Regions from separate parts of the Gottfriedia sp. NPDC057991 genome, predicted to be linked through region 2. Evidence: a T-box and tRNA genes for the amino acid it is inferred to sense, from the RefSeq annotation. Region 2 holds a T-box; the other holds one or more tRNA genes.
What was found. A T-box is a leader RNA that pairs with one kind of tRNA and senses whether it is charged. The one in region 2 lies ahead of lysS (lysine--tRNA ligase), so its partner is inferred to be a tRNA-Lys.
Positions count from the first base shown of each region.

Region 1 (3,430 bases), on a different contig from region 2:
TACCTCTGGATCGTCCAGAGTTTTCTTTTTTTCATACTCGATTTTTATATTATAAGCCAGTAGCTTAGCTCGTTCGTTTATCGCAACTGTAAAACTATTTACGAGTTGCTTTTCAAGCTCTCTCGAAAAATAAACGCTAATAATTTGCATAGCCACCAGTATGAGTAAAATATAAACAAGTACAAATTTAAATACAATTGATTTAAATAAACCAACTTTATTATAAGCTGCCATTAATCTTGCTCCGGATCACGCAGGTAATATCCTACTCCTCTTCTTGTTACAATGAAAAGTGGATAACTTGGATTGTCCTCAATTTTTTCACGAAGTCTTCGAATTGTTACATCGACAGTTCGTACATCTCCAAAATAATCATAACCCCAAACGGTTTGAAGTAAGTGTTCTCTCGTCATAACCTGTCCGATATGCTTTGCTAAGTAATATAGTAATTCAAATTCGCGGTGAGTTAATTCGATCTTCTCGCCACGTTTTGTTACGATATAAGCGTTTGGATTGATAACAAGCGAACCAATAATAACTTCAACTGATTCCTCTTTTTCAGATGTAGCTCCTGTTTGGTGTCTACGTAAATTTGCTTTAACTCTAGCAAGCAACTCACGTGTACTAAATGGTTTTGTTACGTAGTCATCTGCTCCCATTTCTAAACCTAGTACTTTATCTAATTCAGAATCTTTTGCTGTAATCATAATGATCGGCATATCATGATTCTTTCTAATTTCTCTACAAACTTCTAAACCATCTCTAATTGGCAACATAATATCTAATAAAACTAGATCAGGAAGAAACTCATCTACTTTTTGTAATGCTTCCTCTCCATCATACGCGCAAACAATTTCAAAACCTTCTTTTTCTAAATTAAACTTCAATATATCAGCAATTGGTTTTTCATCATCGACTATTAATATTTTTTTATTCATTCCCCGCACTCCTTTTCTAGTCAGTTTTTGCTGCCATCAATTCTATACATATCTTTTGCAATTTAGTATTAAATTAGGCAACAAATGAACTTTTCATAGCAATTTCGTTTTGTGGACTATCTCTCTAAATATAATACGACTACGATCATACGTGTTATTCTTTTTATATATAAACACTAGATTTTTGAAAAAAACCTCTAGCTTGTTGCTAGAGGTCTACTCCACTTACTTCTATTTTAAATTAAGTATGTTTTTTTGTAAAATCGAACCGTTTTAATCAAACTAGAATCTATTTTCTATTAGGTTGATATAAAATAAAAAACTACTGTATATACAGTAGTTTTTATGATGGCTCGGGACGGAATCGAACCGCCGACACGAGGATTTTCAGTCCTCTGCTCTACCGACTGAGCTACCGAGCCATTATATGGCGGTCCCGACCGGGATCGAACCGGCGATCTCCTGCGTGACAGGCAGGCATGTTAACCGCTACACCACGGGACCAAGATAAGTTTATAAAAAAGGATGACCCGTACGGGACTCGAACCCGTGTTACCGCCGTGAAAGGGCGGTGTCTTAACCGCTTGACCAACGGGCCACATTAATTTAAGAAAAGATGAGCCATGAAGGATTCGAACCTTCGACCCTCTGATTAAAAGTCAGATGCTCTACCTACTGAGCTAATGGCTCATAAAATGATTAACTTCATAAACTATATACTAGTTATGACGACAAGATTTATCTTATCATACTTTCTAATAAATTTGCAATAGTTTTTTTAAAAAATTAATAAAAGCCCCTAAATTTTTATTTAAGGGCTTTTTATTATATTAAGCTCCGAAAACGTTACGTACGATATTTGTTTGGTTACGGTCTGGACCTACTGAGAATACAGATAATGGAATACCTACTAATTGAGACACACGTTCTACATAATGTCTTGCATTAACTGGTAGTTCATTAAGAGTTTTCACTCCTGTAATATCTTCTGTCCAACCTGGAAGTTCTTCAAAAACTGGCTCACATTCTGCAAGTTGTTTTAAGCTAGCAGGGAACTCAGTAATTGTTTCTCCACGGAATTTATAAGCAACGCAAATTTTAACAGTCTCTAGTCCTGTTAATACGTCAATTGAGTTAAGTGATAAATCAGTAATACCGCTAACGCGACGAGCGTGGCGAACTACTACACTATCAAACCAACCAACACGTCTTGGTCTTCCAGTAGTTGTACCGTACTCACGACCTACTTCACGAATTGTATTTCCAATTTCATCGAAAAGCTCAGTTGGGAATGCACCTTCACCAACACGAGTAGTGTAAGCTTTACATACACCAACAACGTGATTAATTTTGGTTGGACCAACACCAGATCCAATTGTTACTCCACCTGCAACAGGGTTAGAAGAAGTAACGAATGGGTATGTACCTTGGTCGATATCTAACATTACACCTTGTGCGCCTTCAAATAATACGCGCTTTCCACCATCAATTGCATCATTTAATACAACAGAAGTATCACACACATATTTTTTAATTTGTTGTCCGAACTCATAATATTCTTCAAAAATCTCTTCGATATTTAATGAATTTGAATCATACATTTTTTCAAATAAATTATTTTTCTCTTCAAGATTGCGTTTTAATTTTTCGTAAAACTCTTCTTTATCTAAAAGGTCTGCCATACGGATTCCCACACGTGCAGCTTTGTCCATATAAGCTGGTCCAATACCTTTTTTAGTAGTACCAATCTTATTATCACCTTTACGCTCTTCTTCTAACTCATCTTGTTTTAAATGATAAGGTAAGATAACATGAGCACGGTTACTAATACGTAAGTTGTCAGTTGAAACACCTTTATCATGTAGGTATGCTAGCTCTTGAACTAAAGCTTTAGGATCTACAACCATACCATTTCCAATAACACAAATTTTATCTGAGAAGAAAATACCTGATGGAATTAAATGAAGTTTGTACTTTACACCATTAAATACGATTGTATGACCTGCGTTGTTACCACCTTGATATCTTGCAACTACTTCTGCCTGTTGTGATAAAAAGTCGGTAATTTTTCCTTTTCCTTCGTCTCCCCATTGAGAACCAACTACTACTACTGATGACAATGTACTGCACCTCCGATTAAAATACGCTATTTCCGAACTAAAACCAAAACTAGTATATCAAACTTACGGAATTTGTCAATAAATCTCTTTGAATAATTCTGTTCTAAGTTTTTTTTGTTCGTAAATACAAACTAAAGAATTTGATAAAAATAGTTTACCCTAACAAAAAAAAATAATCACATAGATTCACTATGCGATTATTTTTAGATGAAATCCAAAGTAGTAGAGAGCAGACTGATTAAACATATTTATGACTGTCTGATTACAAACTTTTTAGGCACCTGGTGCTTGCTCGTCAAACCTTCGTTCTAAGTTTACGAACTTGTTATATTCTTTTACGAACGCTAATGAAACAGTACCTACTGGACCATT
Region 1 is NZ_JBHVQN010000003.1:626,812-630,241, forward strand. It holds gene walK (cell wall metabolism sensor histidine kinase WalK) at 1-234, opposite strand, end outside; gene yycF (response regulator YycF) at 234-938, opposite strand; tRNA gene ACFVR2_RS14345 (tRNA-Phe) at 1,288-1,360, opposite strand; tRNA gene ACFVR2_RS14350 (tRNA-Asp) at 1,367-1,442, opposite strand; tRNA gene ACFVR2_RS14355 (tRNA-Glu) at 1,465-1,536, opposite strand; tRNA gene ACFVR2_RS14360 (tRNA-Lys) at 1,556-1,628, opposite strand; gene ACFVR2_RS14365 (adenylosuccinate synthase) at 1,769-3,058, opposite strand; gene dnaB (replicative DNA helicase) at 3,332-3,430, opposite strand, start outside.
Region 1: it has a tRNA-Lys gene. The T-box ahead of lysS (lysine--tRNA ligase) is inferred to sense a tRNA for this amino acid. The anticodon was not compared.

Region 2 (3,430 bases):
GATTCTTATTCACTGCTTGAAACAACAATGGAATAGGCGGTCCACTTGTTCTATTTAAAACGAGTTGATAGATCATTGTGAAAAAAGATTTTTGGTTTGCTTTCATAACTTTTTTATCGTCATGATAACAAATCGAATATAATTCTTTCATTAATTCAGTTTGATCTTGGTACTCCTTATTTAATAAATAGTCACATAAATTTTTTAACCAATAGTGCTGTTCTTCAGTTAAAGAATGATAAAACTCAATAGCTTGTTTATCGTTTACAATGATATTTTTTTGTGGATTGTATTTTTTAATCCAATATTCAGCCATCTGACAAATTTTCTCTAATTCTCTGGCTGAGTAGGTTTCTCCATTATTAACAAATATTTCTTGTAATAGATCTACATTGTAGTTAACTAGGGGGAGAATGCTAGCGACATGATTATACTTTGGATATTTTTTATTAATTTTGGCGAGATGTGCAAATTCGACCGATTGACAAATATCTAGATCTTGTAAAGTTTGATCAATATAATTTGATTGATACCGTTCAAATTCTGAATAATTTTTAATCACATCTTCATCTAGACCAATATTAAATGCTGCTGTTGGTTTATATTTAGCAAACATAAAGAGAATAACTTCTGGTAAATAGATTTGCAATAACTCAGCTAAGGTTATTAAATTTCCAGAGGAGCTAGACATTTTTTGATTTTGACCTTTTATTCCAATAAACTCATATGGTGTATAATGAGGTGCATCATAGTCAAATATAGCTTTAGCAATTTCTTTTGAAACATTGTAACTACCAGTTTCAGATGAATGATCTCTTCCACCAGGTTCAAATACAACGTCTTCCTTCATCCATCTCATAGCCCAATCAATTTTCCAGTTTAATTTAATATTGTTTGCAACTTCTACAGATAATTGGTTTGAAAATCCACAATTACATTTATAATCTACTATTTTTCGTTCCTCATTGTAGCGAGTAATAGTAGTATCATCTTTTTCGCAGTTTTCACAATATAGAGTGATCGGGTAAAAATCATTACGTTCTCGTTCATTTGGAACACTTGTTTTGAACTTCATTAAAATATCATAAATTTCTTTTCTTTTTTCAATAGCGTGTATAATGTCAACATTGTATCTACCAGATTTGTATTCTTTGCTTTGGTAGATAAACTCAACTTCAATTCCTAGTTCAGATAAGGAATTTTCAAATTCCTTTTCAAAGTGTTCAGCGAATGTTGAGTGACAGCCAAATGGGTCAGGGATATTTGAATAGGCTTTACCTATAAAATGATGAAAAGTTGGATCAATATTATTCGGGACCTTCCTAAAACGATCAAAATCATCCCAAGAAAAGATAAATCTTGTTTTCTTACCTAAATTATTTAAAGCTTTCACAACAAAATAAGTTGTAATAATCTCACGAAAATTTCCAATATGAACCGACCCGGATGGGCTTATGCCAGATGCACATACATAAGTTTCTTTATTTGGATATTTTTCAATTAATTCATTTGCGATTTTAGTTGCCCAATGCATGTTTTCACCTCGAAATTATTTTATTTAACTTTCTAATTCCAATAAAAAAACTCCCACCCCCAAGATTTATCATCTTGAGGACGAGAGTTGTTAACTTCGTGGTACCACCTCAGTTTATTGATATGTTACCATACCAACCTTAATTAGGTACGGCACGAATGCTTATACCCTATCTCTATAACGGGAGAACCCGTCGTACCATCCCTAAAGTGAACTTTAGTTCCATACGAAGCTCCAAGTCTTTTTTCATAAAGTTCATTATTACTCCTTTTCAGCACTCCGGAGCTCTCTGTAAATAATTTTAGCTTTACTACTTTTCTCTTCATAGCTTTTAAGTTTCGAAATATTAATTGTTATTATATTAATCAAAACAATATTAATTGTCAATTAAATTTAAAGTTGAATAAACTGATTAATATGCTTCAATAGGTGGTGCCAAAATGAACGATTCTGGTGGGGATTTAGTATTAATAGGTGGATATTTTTTAATACTTGGAACATTAACTTCAGCTGTTGGTGTTTCAAGTAAAAAAATTATTAGTGAAGATTTTGGAAGAGATTTATTTGCTAAAGGTAATGCAATTGAAGCGTTTGGGAACTCCATTCAAGCAATCGGCAGAGAAAAATTGTATAAAAAGGAAAAACATGAATATGAATTAACAATCATGCTTGGTTCATGGATTCAAGCATCTGGTAACATTACAAATACAATTGCCACAACATTAGAACGTGAAGGCTTTGAGGAAGAAGGACATAAATTAAATGGCATTGGAAGTGTTATTCAAGCAATTGGTGCCCAAATTGAAACAACTGGAACATTAGATGAGGGGACTCAACTAGCAAAAATTGAAGCTTATGGTAATGAATTAATCGCTTTAGGGGCATTAATTGATGGAGTTGGTAATGCAGCATTGTTGAATGATAAAATTATTTTAGGAGAACATCTACTACTTGTTGGTAGTTGGGTTCAAGTTTTTGGAGCGATTTTAATTGTGTATGCTCTAATCAATATAAGAAGAGAAGAAGAAGAAAAAAATCATTCAGAATATCGGTATGGTTATTATCCGAATAAACAATTTGAATGGTAAATTGATATTTTGTTGTGAACAATACGAAAAAAAGAAGGTAAATGGTTTTAAATAGCTAATATTATTATTAAAATTAAATTAGAACATTTTATTTTTCTGTAAAAACATTTTGTGAGAAAATAGAATAAACCAATTTTTTGAAACAGAGGTATAATTAGATGAGTTTAAAAATAATAACGGATAGTGCGGCTGATTTGTCAAAGGAGATCATTGAACAATACAATATTGATGTCATTCCACTACGAGTATATTCAGAAGATGAAAAAGAATATTTTGATGGTTTAACATTGGATTCAAAGACTTTATTTAATGAAATGCGTAGTGGAAAAGTATTTAAAACGTCTCTTCCTTCGTATGAGTATATTTATAATACTTTCGTTAAATATGCAAAGGAAAATACATCATGTATTTATATTGCTTTTTCTTCTGAACTTTCAGGTACATATCAATCAGCAGTAATGGTAAAAAATGAGTTTGATGAGGAATTTCCTGATTTTGATCTAGAGATATTTGATACAAAAAGTGCATCAATCGGACAAGGGCTAATAGCTGTTAATGCTGCAAAGCTTGCGATGAATGGAGCTACAAAAGAAGAGGTTGTTAATAATATAAAACATAGCATTCAACATATTGAACATATCTTTACAGTAGATGACCTTCAATATTTGGTGCGTGGAGGTCGCTTGAGTAAAGTGGCTGGTTTTGTAGGCAATTTATTAAATATTAAACCTATATTACACGTTGAAGATGGAAAGTTAATTCCACTTGAAAAAATAAGAGGTTCTAAAAAATTGATAAAAAGAATTCT
Region 2 is NZ_JBHVQN010000001.1:1,136,348-1,139,777, forward strand. It holds gene lysS (lysine--tRNA ligase) at 1-1,534, opposite strand, end outside; T-box leader at 1,608-1,869, opposite strand; gene ACFVR2_RS05790 (DUF6944 family repetitive protein) at 1,975-2,622, shown strand; gene ACFVR2_RS05795 (DegV family protein) at 2,781-3,430, shown strand, end outside.